2 regions of the Rhizobium sp. 05L419 genome follow, and region 1 is predicted to be linked to the other one. Evidence: predicted binding sites of a transcription regulator. Region 1 holds the regulator's gene; the other holds the start of a gene.

Region 1 (7,404 bases):
GTAACGCGGTAGTCGAAGTCCTTCTTCTGCGCCGCGGTCGGCAGCTCGCCGTAGAGCAGGAGGTAGCAGACTTCAAGGAAGTCGCCATGCTCGGCCAGCTGCTCGATCGGATAACCGCGATGGAGCAGGACGCCCTCGTCGCCATCGATGTAGGTAATTTTCGATTCACAAGACGCGGTCGAGGTGAAACCAGGATCGTACGTGAAGGAAGCCGTGTTTTTGTAGAGGGCGCCGATATCGATGACGTCAGGGCCGATCGTGCCGCTTTTCACGGCGAGGTCGACCGACTTGTCACCAAGTTTCAGTGTTGCGCTTCGATCCGTCATTGTGATCCTCCAAACTGGCGGGTGGCGCCATAAAAGCGCCATAGGGTTAAGCGTCGTCTGCGATAGCTATATGATCGCGCGGTTAATGCCAAGTTCTCTCGACGCCATTTTGTGCATCGCAGTATCAACTTTTAAGCAGCGCAGCGATGCCCGCCGCGCATAGCGGAAGCCGATGATTATCCTTGTCTTTTCCGCGTTCCGATTTCTCTTCGGAATTCAATCGATTATTGTTACCTGAAGCGTCGGAAGCCTGCATTCTGGTTGCGGGTAAGGGTGGCTTGCGGGTGCGGACGCATGCCGGAGTCGAAAACGATCGAAGCGGGGTCGGCAGCGTCGGAGGCGGCGCGCCCGCAAAATTTCTGCGCTCTTCCTGACGAGGACGGCCGTGCCATAAGGATACGGCCCGCGCAGACGCAATCCGCTTCTCGCTGGACGGCAAGAACCGAACGCGCCACTCGCAGATATGACGCCGCCGGGCGCAGCCTCGCGCTGGGCGAGGAACTCGATCACGGACGGTACTCCCCTGATCTCGCCGGTCTTTCTGGGAGCAGGCGCGGTCGCGTGGTTCAAGTTCGATTCCGACGTTGCTTCGACGCGGCTCGCGGCACGGTTCGTCGTTCTGCTCTTGGTCATGCTGGCGGCCGGGATCCGGCGCATGATCGTCCGGCGAGCCGCTCTGGCCGGCTTGCTGTGCGTGATCGTCGCCGGCAGCCCATCTGGAAACCCGGCGCGCGGGAACGGTGATCCTGGATTCCGTCGTGACGACCACGCTGACTGGGCGCGTCGAGCGTCGGGAAGGGAACGACAAGGGCCGATGGCGCTACATCGTGGGCGTGACCGAGACAAATGCTTCGAGGGTGAGGCGTGCGCCGACGCACGTGTCCCTGGTCGCGCACGGCTGCGCGCCGCTGGAAGTCGGTGCCTGGCTTACAAGGCGCGTCCGGCTGATGCCGCCGGCGGGGCCTGCACTTCCAGGCCTGAACGACTTGCCTTCTCCGCCCACTTCGACGGGGAGGGCGTCAATGGTTTCTCTCTACGCAGAATGAGGCAATGGAGTGGCTCTACCGGCTAAGGAGCGGCATCGGCGATCGTATCCGATCAATCCTGCCGGGCGATAGAGGTGTCTTTTGCGGCATCGCTGGTAACAGATGAACGACGCGCCATCTCTCCGGAAACGACCGAGGCGCAACGCCAGTCCGCACTCGCCCATATCGTTGAGATTTCCGGTCTGAACATGGCGCTCTCGGCCGGCATCTGATTTGTCGGGCTGCGGTCGCCGTCCGGGCTCTTCCCAGCCTTCGCGCAGGCCTATCCGGCAAAGTAGATCGCAGCATCAGGTGCGCTTCTGGCGTTGCGGCCTATTGGCTCATTTCGGGCTTTGCCGTCTCCGCCGAGCGCGCTTTCATCATGATGGCAATCAGTGATAGCGGCGGATGAGGCCGACAAGCTTGCCCTGCACCTTGACGCGGTCAGGCCCGAAGATGCGCGTTTCATAGGCGGGGTTCGCGGCTTCGAGCGCGATCGAGGCACCCTTGCGCCGAAAGCGCTTCAGTGTCGCCTCCTCGTCATCGACAAGCGCGACGACGATATCACCCGGATTTGCTGTGCTGCCGTTGCGGATGATGACAGTGTCGCCGTCGAAGATACCGGCATCGATCATGGAGTCGCCCTTGACCTCCAGCGCATAGTGTTCGCCCGAACCAAGCATGTCGGCTGGAACCACGATGTCATGGGTATTGTTCTGGATGGCTGAAATCGGAACACCTGCTGCGATGCGTCCCATGACAGGCACGGAGGCCGAATTGCCGTTATCGGCACTGGGAGCCGGCTTCGGTGCGGCGGGCGCGACCATCTGCGGCTTTCCGAGGCTGCCCTCGATGACGCTCGGCGAGAACCCACGTCGCGGTTGAAGGCTCGGATTGTACGCTTCCGGGAGCTTGATGACTTCGAGTGCGCGGGCTCGATTGGGCAGTCGGCGAATGAACCCCCGCTCTTCGAGCGCCGTAATCAGCCGGTGGATGCCCGATTTCGACGCAAGGTTCAGCGCATCCTTCATTTCATCGAAGGAAGGGGGGACACCGGACTCCTTCATTCGCTCGTGAATGAATAAAAGAAGTTCCTGTTGCTTGCGTGTGAGCATCGAAGTCAACCCCAGAGTCGTGAAACAAAGCCAGAACAGACACTATATGTTCCATATGTGTTCCGCAAGTACCTAAATTTTCGTAAAACTTGGCTCCGATTTGTCGCGTTTTTACACTTCATTCGACGTATGCCGCTGAGGCCTCTTGCATTGTCGTGCAAGCCAGCGCACATCATTCGCGAATTTCGGAAGAGGATTTGCCATGAGTGAAGCCCGTCCGCTGGACCATGTTGTCCTGCCTGTCGCCAATGTCGGCCTGGCGCGCGAACGCCTTGGCAAGCTCGGTTTCACCGTGGCGGCCGATGCGCGCCACCCGTTTGGTACAGAAAACGCCTGCATCTTCTTCGCCGACAAAACATATCTCGAGCCGCTCGCAATCGCGAGTGCGGATGCGTATGAGGCGTCGATCAAGAAGGGCAACGTCTTTACAGCGCGCGATCGCGCCTTCCGCTTCCGGTGCGGCGAGAACGGCCTCTCGGCAGTCGTCCTGGCAACGACGGATGCCGATCGCGACCACGCCCGTTTCCATGCCGACAGGATAAGCGGCGGCGAGATGCTGCAGTTTGAACGTCCGATGAAGATGCCCGATGGATCCGAGACGACCGCGGCTTTTAGGCTCGCCTTCGCCGCGGACCTTCGTGCACCCGATTTCTTTCTCTTCACCTGCCAGCGGATCAATGCACTTCCTCCAGACCGAAAGACGCTGGAAACGCATACCAACGGCGTGACCGGGATCGCCGAGATCGTGCTCGCCGCGCCGGACCCGAAGGCGTTCGGCCTGTTCCTGCGCTTTTCCTCTTCGGCGCCGTTGGTCCGGGACGAAGCGTTTGGCATTAGCCTTGCCACGCCCAATGTTCGCATCAGCATTCTTTCGCCGGATGGACTGAATGCCTATTTCGATCTCGCCGCGCCCGGCACCGATCGCGGCCTGCGCGGCGTTGCCATCGTGTTCAAGGTCGGCGATCTCGCCGTGACAGAAGCGCATTTGGCTGCTAACGGGATCACCTACACGCGCAAGAACAATCGAATTCTGGTAAAGGCAGCGTCCGGGCAGGGCGCGCTCTTTGCCTTCGAGGAGAAGTGATGAGCCAGACAAACTCCGAAGTCGCAGTTGGCGAGGGTGCCGGCGCGGTTGTATTTTCGAATAGCGGCAAACTGTCCCTGATCGCCGGCCCCTGTCAGATGGAGAGCCGCGATCATGCGTTCATGGTCGCCGGCGTACTCAAGGAACTCTGCGACAAGCTCGGCATCGGACTGGTCTACAAGTCCTCCTTCGACAAGGCAAACCGCACCTCGCTTTCAGCACAACGCGGCATCGGCTTGCAGACGGCGCTTGAAGTCTTCGCCGATCTCAAGAAGGAATACGGCTTTCCCGTTCTGACCGACATCCACACGGAAGAGCAGTGCGCCGAAGTGTCGACCGTTGTAGATATTCTGCAGATACCGGCTTTCCTCAGCCGCCAGACGGATCTTTTGGTCGCTGCCGCCAGGACCGGCCGCGCGATCAACGTCAAGAAGGGGCAGTTTCTGGCGCCCTGGGATATGAAGAACGTTCTCAACAAGCTGAATTCGACCGGCAATCCGAACATTCTGCTATGCGAGCGCGGCGCCTCCTTCGGCTACAACACGCTGGTTTCCGATATGCGTTCGCTGCCGATCATGGCGGCCATGGGCGCGCCTGTGGTTTTCGATGCGACCCATTCGGTCCAGCAGCCTGGCGGACAGGGAGGCTCCAGCGGCGGCCAGCGCGAATTCGTCGAAACGCTGGCACGCGCGGCCGTTGCCGTCGGCGTTGCAGGTGTGTTCGTCGAGACGCATGAAGATCCCGACAACGCGCCGTCGGACGGTCCGAACATGGTCTTTCTCAAGGATATGCCGCGCCTTCTCGAAAAGCTGCTGGCCTTCGATGCGATCGCCAAGAACTGACGTTCAAAAGACTGACATGATCGTGTAATAGGGCACGCACGACGATCGTCATTGAGGACGCGCAAACCGCGATTGTAATTTGCGCGTCTTCGACTAAGACGAATTTCAAACGATTTATCCACCCTCGAGCAGGAAGAGCCGATGACCGCAATTACCGATATTATCGCCCGCGAGATTCTCGACAGCCGTGGCAACCCCACCGTCGAAGTCGACGTCTATCTTGAAGATGGCAGCATGGGCCGAGCGGCGGTTCCGTCGGGCGCTTCGACAGGCGCGCACGAAGCCGTCGAAGTTCGCGACGGCGGAAAGCGCTATCTCGGCAAGGGTGTCGAAAAGGCCGTCGAGGCCGTCAACACGGAAATCTTCGACGCAATCGGCGGCATCGATGCCGAAAACCAGATCCAGATCGACAATCTGATGATCGAGCTGGACGGTACGCCGAACAAGTCCCGCCTCGGCGCAAACGCCATCCTCGGCGTTTCGCTCGCCGTCGCAAAGGCTGCAGCCGAAGCCTCCGGCCTGCCGCTCTACCGCTACGTTGGCGGCGCCAGCGCGCACCTGCTGCCGGTCCCGATGATGAACATCATCAACGGCGGCGCGCATGCCGACAACCCGATCGACTTCCAGGAGTTCATGATCCTGCCAGTCGGCGCCGATTCGATCCGCGAAGCGGTCCGCATGGGTTCGGAAGTCTTCCACGTCCTCAAGAAGGAATTGTCGGCGCAGGGCCACAACACCAATGTCGGCGACGAAGGCGGCTTCGCACCGGGCCTGAAGAGCGCGCCTGAGGCGCTCGATTTCATCATGAAGTCGATCGAGAAGGCCGGCTACAAGCCGGGCGACGACATCTCGCTTGGCCTCGACTGCGCATCGACCGAATTCTTCAAGGACGGCAAGTACGTTCTCGAAGGCGAAGGCCGGACGCTTGAGCCGGGCGCCATGGCCGAATACCTGGCAGAACTCGCAGCCAAGTACCCGATCATCTCGATCGAGGATGGCATGGCGGAAGACGACTGGGACGGCTGGAAGGCCCTGACCGATCTGGCCGGCAAGAAGGTTCAACTGGTCGGCGACGATCTTTTCGTCACCAACTCCGCGCGCCTGCGCGACGGCATCCGCATGGGCGTTGCCAACTCGATTCTCGTCAAGGTCAACCAGATCGGCTCGCTGACGGAAACGCTGGACGCCGTCAATACCGCGCACAAGGCAGCCTACACCGCCGTCATGTCGCACCGTTCGGGCGAAACCGAAGACTCGACGATCGCCGATCTCGCGGTTGCCACCAACTGCGGTCAGATCAAGACCGGCTCGCTGTCGCGCTCGGACCGCCTCGCAAAGTACAACCAGCTGATCCGCATCGAAGAGGGGCTCGGCCCGCAGGCTCGCTACGCCGGCCGTTCGATCATCCGCGGTTAATTCCGTCTGATTTCAAACATTTGGAACCCGCGCCCGTCCGGCGCGGGTTTTTTGTTGTGCGACGTTCATAGTCAACGGACGGTTAATCTCTCATCGGTAGTCTCACTCGCAAAGGTAATGCGTTTCGAGAATGCGTGTATGTGGACAAAGCACCATAAGAAGAAAAAGATCGGCCGGTTCGTCGTTCCGGCCATGGCGGTCGCCTTTCTTTCCTATTTCGGCTACCATTGCATCCATGGCGATTACGGCCTGCGCGCAACCGAAGTGTTCGAGCGCCAACGTGTCGCGCGGGAGAGGGAGCTGGCGGTTCTGAAGGGCAAGCGCGAGCATCTTGAAAATCAGGTCGCGCTGTTGAGTGATGGTTCGATGGACAAAGATATGCTGGACGAGAAAGCGCGTCTGCAGCTGAATTTCTCGCGTGCCGACGAGGTCGTCATATTCAATCATTATTCGAATTAACCAAATACAGGTTAATTGAAATAAGTGTAGATTTATCAATAATTTAACGCAGAATATGAGCCATGCATTTATGGCATTGCTGTGGCGAAATTTCTTCCCTATGGTACGCGCCACCTAAGAACCGATAAACCCATAGGGAGGGTTGAATGGCGCCGCGAAAAAACGCGACCGTTTCCAGCCGCAAAACCAGCGCGAAACCTGCACGCAAAGAATCGAACGGAGGTGCCATTGCCGACTTCGATCGCGATGAGGAGCTGAAGGCCTATCGCGAGATGCTTCTCATCCGCCGCTTCGAGGAGAAGGCGGGTCAGCTTTACGGCATGGGCTTCATCGGCGGTTTCTGTCATCTCTACATTGGCCAGGAAGCTGTCGTCGTTGGCATGCAGATGGCCCAAAAGGAAGGCGATCAGGTCATTACGGCCTATCGTGACCATGGTCATATGCTGGCCACCGGCATGAGCGCCCGTGGCGTCATGGCGGAACTTACCGGACGCATCAGCGGCTATTCCCGAGGCAAGGGCGGCTCGATGCACATGTTCTCCAAGGAGAAGCATTTCTACGGCGGTCACGGTATCGTTGGTGCCCAGGTGTCTCTCGGCACGGGTCTGGCTTTCGCCAATCGCTACCGCGGTAACGACAGCGTTTCGATTGCATATTTTGGCGACGGTGCCGCCAACCAGGGCCAGGTTTACGAGAGCTTCAACATGGCTGCTCTCTGGAAGCTGCCGATCATCTACATCGTCGAGAACAACCGCTACGCCATGGGTACGTCGACAGCGCGCGCCACGGCTCAGTCGAACTACTCGCTACGCGGCTCGGGCTTCGGTATTCCCGGCATTCAGGTCGACGGCATGGATGTTCGCGCCGTAAAGGCGGCGGCCGACGAGGCGCTGGAACATTGCCGCGCCGGCAAGGGCCCAATCATTCTCGAAATGCTGACCTATCGCTATCGCGGCCACTCCATGTCCGACCCGGCGAAGTATCGTTCCAAGGATGAAGTGCAGAAGATGCGCTCGGAATCCGATCCGATCGAGCAGGTGAAGGCGCGCCTCATCGAGAAGGGCTGGGCATCTGAGGACGATCTGAAGGCGATCGACAAGGACGTCCGCGATATAGTTGCCGACAGCGCCGATTTCG
Region 2 (7,404 bases), on a different contig from region 1:
GTCCGATCCCTTGAGGCCGGCCCGGTCGAGTGCTTTCGTTGCCGTTTCGAGAAACAGGCTTCGCGCGACCTCGCCATAGGCTGCCATTCGGTCCTCCCATCCATGCGGCTCGATGAACCATTGGAGCGGCCGCGCGGCATGGCGTGTGCGGATGCCGGCATTGCCGAAGACGCTGGCGAGATGCTGGAAATCGCGTAACCGGCTGGAAAACAGCCGGGCTGACGTTTCGGCTGCCTCCTCCTGCGTGATGACGTGTTCGGGCGCCGCAACGGCGAGACTGAGTAGTTTTACGGTGTCGTTCACGGAATGCTCCTTGTTGCCCGACGCAAGGGGCAAACACTTGAAAGGTCCGTTTATTCGCTCGCCGGCTGTCACAAGACAGTGATCGGAAAAAAGAAGAAGTCCACCGAATAAAGCAGACCGTCGCGGTGTTCATCCTCCGCAACCCTGTCTTTGAAGGAGATATTCCATGACGACTGCAACTGTTCGGATTGCATCCATCCTATTTGGTGGCGTCATTGCCGCTGTGACCATGTCGGCGCCAGCTTTCGCTGTGGGCGGGGGAGACGGCGGCGGCGCCACCACACCGGTCTGCAAGAAGGGGCAGATGTATGACAAGAAGACCCAGAAATGCGTCAGGCAGGCGAGTGCGAACGTGACGGACGAAAACCGTACCGAATACGCGTATTCGCTGGCCAAGGCCGGCCGTTATGACGAAGCGCTTGCCATGCTCGACACGTTGAAAAATCAGAATACTGCCGAGGCTCTGAATTACCGCGGTTATGCCACACGCAAGCTCGGGCGCACGGACGAGGGCATCTCCTACTATCTCAAGTCTGTCGAGCTCGATCCCCAATACGCCAAGGTCCGCGAGTATCTCGGCGAGGCCTACGTCGTCAAAGGACGCATCGATCTCGCCAAGGATCAACTGAATACGATCAAGACGATCTGCGGCACCGGGTGCGAGGAATATCAGGACCTCAACGAAGCCATCGCCGATCCTTCGAAGATCTGACGGACCATGGACGGGAGGTTGAGGCGCTCTTGAGGAGGGATTTTCCAATGCCGGTCGCCTACACCAAATTTCCTGCCTATAGTCGCGCAACGCGGAACCCGCAGGCCAGTCCGGCGGGTTCCATTGCAAAACCCGTGGCGGAGGCGGCCATCGCAAGCGAAGTGGATATAAAGCGCGGCCTGACGGAAAACCTGTCGCGGCTCTGGCGCTACGGTCTTGTGCTGTCGCATCGCCGCGACGTGGCCGACGATCTGGTGCAGCAGACATGCGTGCGAGCCCTCGAGCGTTCGGCACAATTCGAGGCTGGTACGCGCGTTGATCGCTGGCTTCTTTCGATCTTGCATTCGATCTGGCTCAACGAAGTCCGTTCCCGGCGCGTGCGCCAGGGTCAGGGCTTCGTCGATGCCGACGAGGTGCTGGTGTTCGACGGCGCCCATGAGACGGAAATGCACGTCATGGCAAACCAGGTTTTGAGGCTCGTGAACGCGCTCCCCGATGCGCAACGCGCGGCTGTATTCCTGGCCTATGTCGAAGGCCTGTCCTATCGGGAGGTGGCAAGCGTATTGGAGATACCGATCGGGACCGTGATGAGCCGTCTTGCCGCCGCGCGCGCAAAGCTCTCCGGCAACGTTTCGGAGGAGGGGGCACTATGAGCAACGAAAGCATATTCCTCACCGACGAACAGCTGACGGCCTATATCGATGGCGAGTTGCCACCGGATGAAGCCGCGCGCGTCGAGGCGATCCTTGATGCCGACGAGCGCGTGGCGGCAAGGCTGACGTTCCTGTCGCGCAGCAGCCTTCCCTTCGGGCAAGCCTTCAAGCCGCTGCTTGAGGCTGCGCCGAAGGCGGAGTTGGAAGCGATGCTTGAGGCCCTGTCCGTTGAGGCAAAGCCGACTCCGATACCGGTCCGCACCAGCCGTCGAGGCTTTCTCGGTGCCCTCGCAGCCTGCCTTGTTGCCGGCGTGGTCGTGGACCGCACCTTCATGGGCCTCCAACGACGCCTGGTCGCCAGGGACGAGAGCAGCGAGTGGCGCGCGGCCGTTGCCGAGTACATCGCACTCTACACGCCCGATACGCTGGCCGGTCCCGTGCCGTCGCGCGAGGCGCAGGCCGCGCAGCTTGCCATTCCTGGGGGAAAGCTTGGCCTTTCGCTTGCGCCGGAAACGATCACCCTGCCGGGTGTCGATTTCAAGCGGGCCCTGTTGTTGCAATACGACGACAAGCCGCTGGCCCAGATCGCCTATCTCGATCCGGAAAGCGGCCCGATGGCGCTCTGCATCGTTCGCTCCGACGACGGCGCAAAGCCGCCTGAGGTCGAGGGCCGCAAGGGCATGAACGTTGTCTACTGGTCGAACCCATCGCACGCTTTCATGCTGATCGGCCACGCGCCGCTCGACCGGATGCAGGCGATTGTCGAGGATGTCAGGGCGCGATTGGCGGTTTGACCGGTGAGGTGGCACGCAGCCCCTCATCCGCCCTTCGGGCACCGTCTCCCCGAAAGGAGAAGGGATGTGTGGCGATGCCAACAGCCTTGCTCCCCCTCTCCCCGCGGGGAGAGTAAGGGCGCCGCACGGTGCGGCATCAGCCGTCAGGCCCATCAAACGAGTGCACACCGTCATCGCCACATGGTGCGCATGCGCGCGCCGACATCAACACGGATCTGCTTGGTGCTTCGCTCGGACGCCGACGCGCTGACGATCGGCCAGGCGGCAGTCTCGAAATATTGCAGCAGCGTCACGGGGATGAACCGGGTGCGCGAGGCATAGACGTGCCGGTCACCCTGGCCGTGCTGGCCGCTGGTGAAGAAGCGTTGCGGGGTGATCAACGTGAGGCTGTCCTTTGCCCTCGTCATGCCGACGTAGAGAAGGCGGCGTTCCTCCTCGATCTCGTGGGTCGTTCCAACTGCGAGGTCGGAGGGGATGCAGCCGTCCACGACGTTGAGCATGAAGACGGCCCGCCATTCCTGCCCCTTGGCGGAGTGGATGGTCGAGAGAATGAGATAGTCTTCATCGAGAAGCGGCACACCCGCCTGATCGCTCGTCGCATCCGGCGGGTCCAGCGTCAGTTCCGTGAGGAAGCGTTCGCGGTTGGCGTAGCCGGACGCAACCTGCTCGAGCTGCAGCAGGTCGGCCTTGCGGGTGTCCGCATCCTCGTGGATACGGTCGAGATGCGGCTCGTACCATTCCCGAGCCAGCGCGATTTCCTCCGGCCACTGCCCACCCGACTTGCGCAGCCCTTCCAGCAGTTGGACCAGCGCGGGCCAGCTCTCGCCTGTCTTCGCCGGCGGCGGAATCTCCGCGAGCGCCATCAGCGGCTCGGGATCGGCAGCGATCGTATCGAGGATCTTGCCCGCAGTCTGCGGTCCGATCCCCGGCAGCATCTGCAGCAGTCTGAAGCCCGACACCCGATCGCGCGGGTTCTGCGCGAAGCGAAGGACCGCCAGCATGTCCTTCACATGCGCCGAGTCCAGGAATTTCAGCCCGCCGAACTTGACGAAAGGAATATTCCGCCGTGTCAGCTCCACCTCAAGCGGGCCGCTGTGGCTCGACGTGCGGAAGAGCACTGCCTGCTGCTTCAGCGTCATGCCGACCTCGCGATTGGCGAGAACCTGCTCGACGATGTATCCCGCCTGATCGTTCTCGTCCTTCACGGTCAGAAGCTTCGGCCGCTCGGCCGATTGCCTGTCCGTCCACAGGTTCTTGGTGAAGCGTTCGCGCGCCAGGTCGATGACCCCGTTGGCCGCCGCCAGGATCGTTGTCGTCGAACGGTAGTTCCGGTCGAGTGTGATGATGTCGGCCGGCGGCGAAAAGGTCTTGGGAAAATCGAGGATGTTGCGGATGGTCGCTGCACGGAACGAATAGATCGATTGCGCGTCGTCGCCAACGACAGTCAGTCCGCGTCCGCTGGGCTTCAGCGCGATCAGGACCGACGATTGCAGCCTGTTGGTATCCTGATATTCATCCACCATGATATGGTCGAAACGCTGGCCAATGTCGTCTGCAAGCTCGGCATCGCCAACCATCTGCGCCCAGTACAAAAGCAGGTCGTCGTAGTCGAGAACGTTCTGCGCCTGCTTGGCCTCGACATAGGCTGCAAACAGCTCCCTCAACTGCGGTTCCCAGCTGGAAACCCAGGGATACCAGGTCTTCAAGACCTCGTTCAGCGGCGTTTCGGAATTCACCGTGCGCGAATATATCGAAAGGCAGGTGCCCTTGGTCGGAAATCGGCTCTCGGTCTTGGAGAAGCCAAGCTCGTGCCGGACGATGTTCATCAGGTCGGCGCCATCCTCGCGATCATGGATGGTGAAATCCACGTTCAACCCGATCTGCTCGGCATAGATCCTGAGGAGGCGCGCGCCAATGCCATGGAAAGTACCGGCCCAGCTCAGCGCATCGGTCATCACGGCCGACTGGGCGCCGAGCACCTGCTTGCAGATGCGCTCGACGCGGCGCGACATTTCCGAGGCGGCACGGCGCGAAAACGTCATGAGCAGGATGCGGCGCGGATCGGCGCCGTTGACGATCAGATGCGCGACCCGGTGCGCCAGCGTATTGGTCTTGCCCGATCCCGCGCCCGCAATGATCAGCAGCGGTCCGCCAGAGTCTTCTTTGCCCACACCGTGTACAACGGCCAAACGTTGCTGCTCGTTCAGTTTTTCAAGATAGGCCGCGGCCTGCATCAGTTCTTCAGCCTTTCGCATCGAGATCGCCGCGCAAACGGCGACTCGGAACAAACGTGGAACGTACCAGTGCTGGCGATTCTTTGGAAGGCCCGCGGGACTGCAGCGACGGGAAAGTCGCGGCGGCATTCGTTTGGTGCAGTGCGGAAAACGGGCGACAGGCCCTGCGTTGCATGGCATAAGGGCGCCGAAAACGTGTTTTGGACCTCATCCGCATATGATCCGTATAGAAAATATCAGCAAGCAGAACAGCCACCGTATCCTCTTCATCGAGGCCTCGGCAGCGCTCAACAAGGGCGAGAAGATCGGCCTTGTCGGTCCGAACGGCGCCGGCAAGACGACACTCTTCCGCATGATCACCGGTCAGGAGCAGCCCGACGAGGGCCAGGTCTCCGGCGAAAAAGGCGTCACGATCGGCTACTTCAATCAGGACGTCGGCGAGATGGAAGGCCGCAGCGCCGTTGCCGAAGTCATGGAGGGCGCAGGCCCCGTGAGTGTCGTGGCTGCCGAGCTGCGCGAGCTCGAGGCGGAGATGGTCGACCCTGACAAACTGGACGAAATGGACCGGATCATCGAGCGCTACGGCGAAGTCCAGGCCCGCTACGAGGAGCTGGACGGCTACGCGCTGGAGGGCCGGGCGCGCGAAGTGCTGGCCGGCTTGAGCTTCACCCAGGAGATGATGGACGGCGACGTCGGCGCGCTTTCGGGCGGCTGGAAGATGCGCGTGGCGCTGGGCCGCATTCTCCTCATGCGCCCCGATGTCATGCTGCTCGACGAACCGAGCAACCATCTGGATCTCGAAAGCCTCATCTGGCTGGAAGAATTCCTGAAGACCTATGACGGCGCGCTGTTGATGACCTCGCACGACCGCGAATTCATGAACCGCATCGTCAGCAAGATCATCGAGATCGACGGCGGTTCGCTAAACAGCTACTCCGGCGACTATGGCTTCTATGAGCAGCAGCGGGCTCAAAACGAGAAGCAGCAGCAGGCGCAGTTCGAGCGCCAGCAGGCGATGCTCGCCAAGGAAATCAAGTTCATCGAGCGCTTCAAGGCGCGCGCCTCGCACGCGTCACAGGTGCAGAGCCGTGTGAAAAAGCTGGAGAAGATCGACCGCGTCGAGCCGCCCAAGCGCCGTCAGACCGTCGCGTTCGACTTCCTTCCGGCACCTCGTTCCGGCGAAGACGTGATCAACCTGAAGAACGTGCACAAGAAATACGGCAGCCGGACCATCTACGAAGGCCTGGACTTCATGGTCCGCCGCAAGGAGCGCTGGTGCATCATGGGCATCAATGGCGCCGGCAAGTCGACCCTGCTGAAGCTGGTGGCAGGCTCTGCGGAGCCCGATCAGGGTAGCGTCGCCCTAGGCGCCAGCGTCAAGATGGGCTACTTCGCCCAGCACGCGATGGATCTCCTCGATGGCGAACGCACGGTGCTAGAGTGGCTGGAGGATTCCTTCCCGCAGGCCGGTCAGGCGCCCTTGCGCGCACTGGCAGGCTGCTTCGGCTTTTCCGGCGACGACGTGGAAAAGAGGTGCCGCGTGCTGTCGGGCGGCGAGAAGGCGCGGCTGGTCATGGCCAAGATGCTCTTCGACCCGCCCAACCTGCTGGTGCTCGACGAGCCGACCAACCATCTGGATCTCGACACGAAGGAAATGCTGATCAAGGCGCTGTCGCAGTACGAAGGCACCATGCTCTTCGTCTCGCACGACCGCCATTTCCTGGCGGCCCTGTCGAACCGCGTCCTGGAACTGACGCCGGATGGCATCCAGCAATATGGCGGCGGCTACACCGAATACGTGGAACGCACCGGCCAGGAAGCGCCCGGCCTGCGCGGCTGAGTGTTGACGCTACGGATGTTTGCCGGGCCGCGAGACCCGGCAAACCTCGCGGAAAGGCGCGCGCTCAGGCGCGCTCTTCCCAGACCCTGGCCAGCTCGACGATCGTCTTTACTGCTTTTTCCATGTCCTGCCGGCTGACCCATTCGAGCGGCGAGTGGAAGGCGTGGCCGCCAGCGAAGATATTGGGGCAGGGCAGGCCCATGAACGACAGCCGCGACCCGTCGGTGCCGCCGCGGATGCTGCCGCGCACCGGCTCCATGCCGGCGCGCCGTATGGCCTCCACGGCGTGGTCGACAATCTCCGGATGGCGGTCGAGCACCACCTTCATGTTCCGATACTGCTGCGTCACGTCGAAGGTGTAGGTCGAGCCGGGATAGCCAGCCATGACCTCCTTCACGATCGCCTCGAGCATGGCTTCCTTGGTAGCGAGGCCATCATCGCTGAAGTCGCGGACGATCAGGCCGATGGCTGCCTTTTCCATCGAACCGGTCACGCCGGTCGGATGCACGAAGCCTTCCGTGCCCGATGTCGTCTCCGGAGCGACATCCCTCGGCAGCCGGTCGATTATCCCGCCGGCTATCTTGATGGCGTTCTCCATCTTGCCGATGGCAAAGCCCGGATGGATGGCGACGCCCTGGATATTAATCTCCACGCCATCCGCCGAGAATGTCTCGTCCTCTATGTGGCCGGCCGTTGAGCCGTCCATGGTGTAGGCGAACTGCGCGCCGAGCTTGGCCAGATCGACCTTGTCGACCCCGCGGCCGATTTCCTCATCCGGCGTGAACAGGATCTTGATCGTCCCATGCTTGATCTCGGGATTGGCAACAAGGAACTGCGCTGCCGTCATGATCTCGGCAATGCCGGCCTT

What was found. Region 1 encodes LexA, which represses DNA repair genes until DNA is damaged. Its sites were predicted from a motif close to TGTTCNNNNTGTGTTCNG; they were not measured.
Region 2: AC1DMK_RS19115 (ATP-dependent helicase) is a predicted target of LexA. The motif match lies at 4,743-4,760, and genes of this name have one in related genera.

The regions. Positions count from the first base shown of each region.
Region 1 is NZ_JBFTOF010000001.1:159,035-166,438, reverse strand. Features, by position in the region: gene gltA (citrate synthase) at 1-326, opposite strand, end outside; gene AC1DMK_RS00855 (ComEC/Rec2 family competence protein) at 1,447-1,584, shown strand; gene lexA (transcriptional repressor LexA) at 1,744-2,466, opposite strand; gene AC1DMK_RS00845 (VOC family protein) at 2,669-3,550, shown strand; gene kdsA (3-deoxy-8-phosphooctulonate synthase) at 3,547-4,392, shown strand; gene eno (phosphopyruvate hydratase) at 4,534-5,808, shown strand; gene AC1DMK_RS00830 (FtsB family cell division protein) at 5,947-6,267, shown strand; gene pdhA (pyruvate dehydrogenase (acetyl-transferring) E1 component subunit alpha) at 6,414-7,404, shown strand, end outside.
Region 2 is NZ_JBFTOF010000015.1:87,833-95,236, reverse strand. Features, by position in the region: gene AC1DMK_RS19135 (type III polyketide synthase) at 1-303, opposite strand, end outside; gene AC1DMK_RS19130 (tetratricopeptide repeat protein) at 470-1,015, shown strand; gene AC1DMK_RS19125 (RNA polymerase sigma factor) at 1,063-1,668, shown strand; gene AC1DMK_RS19120 (anti-sigma factor family protein) at 1,665-2,462, shown strand; gene AC1DMK_RS19115 (ATP-dependent helicase) at 2,633-4,696, opposite strand; gene AC1DMK_RS19110 (ABC-F family ATP-binding cassette domain-containing protein) at 4,914-6,536, shown strand; gene pepT (peptidase T) at 6,601-7,404, opposite strand, start outside.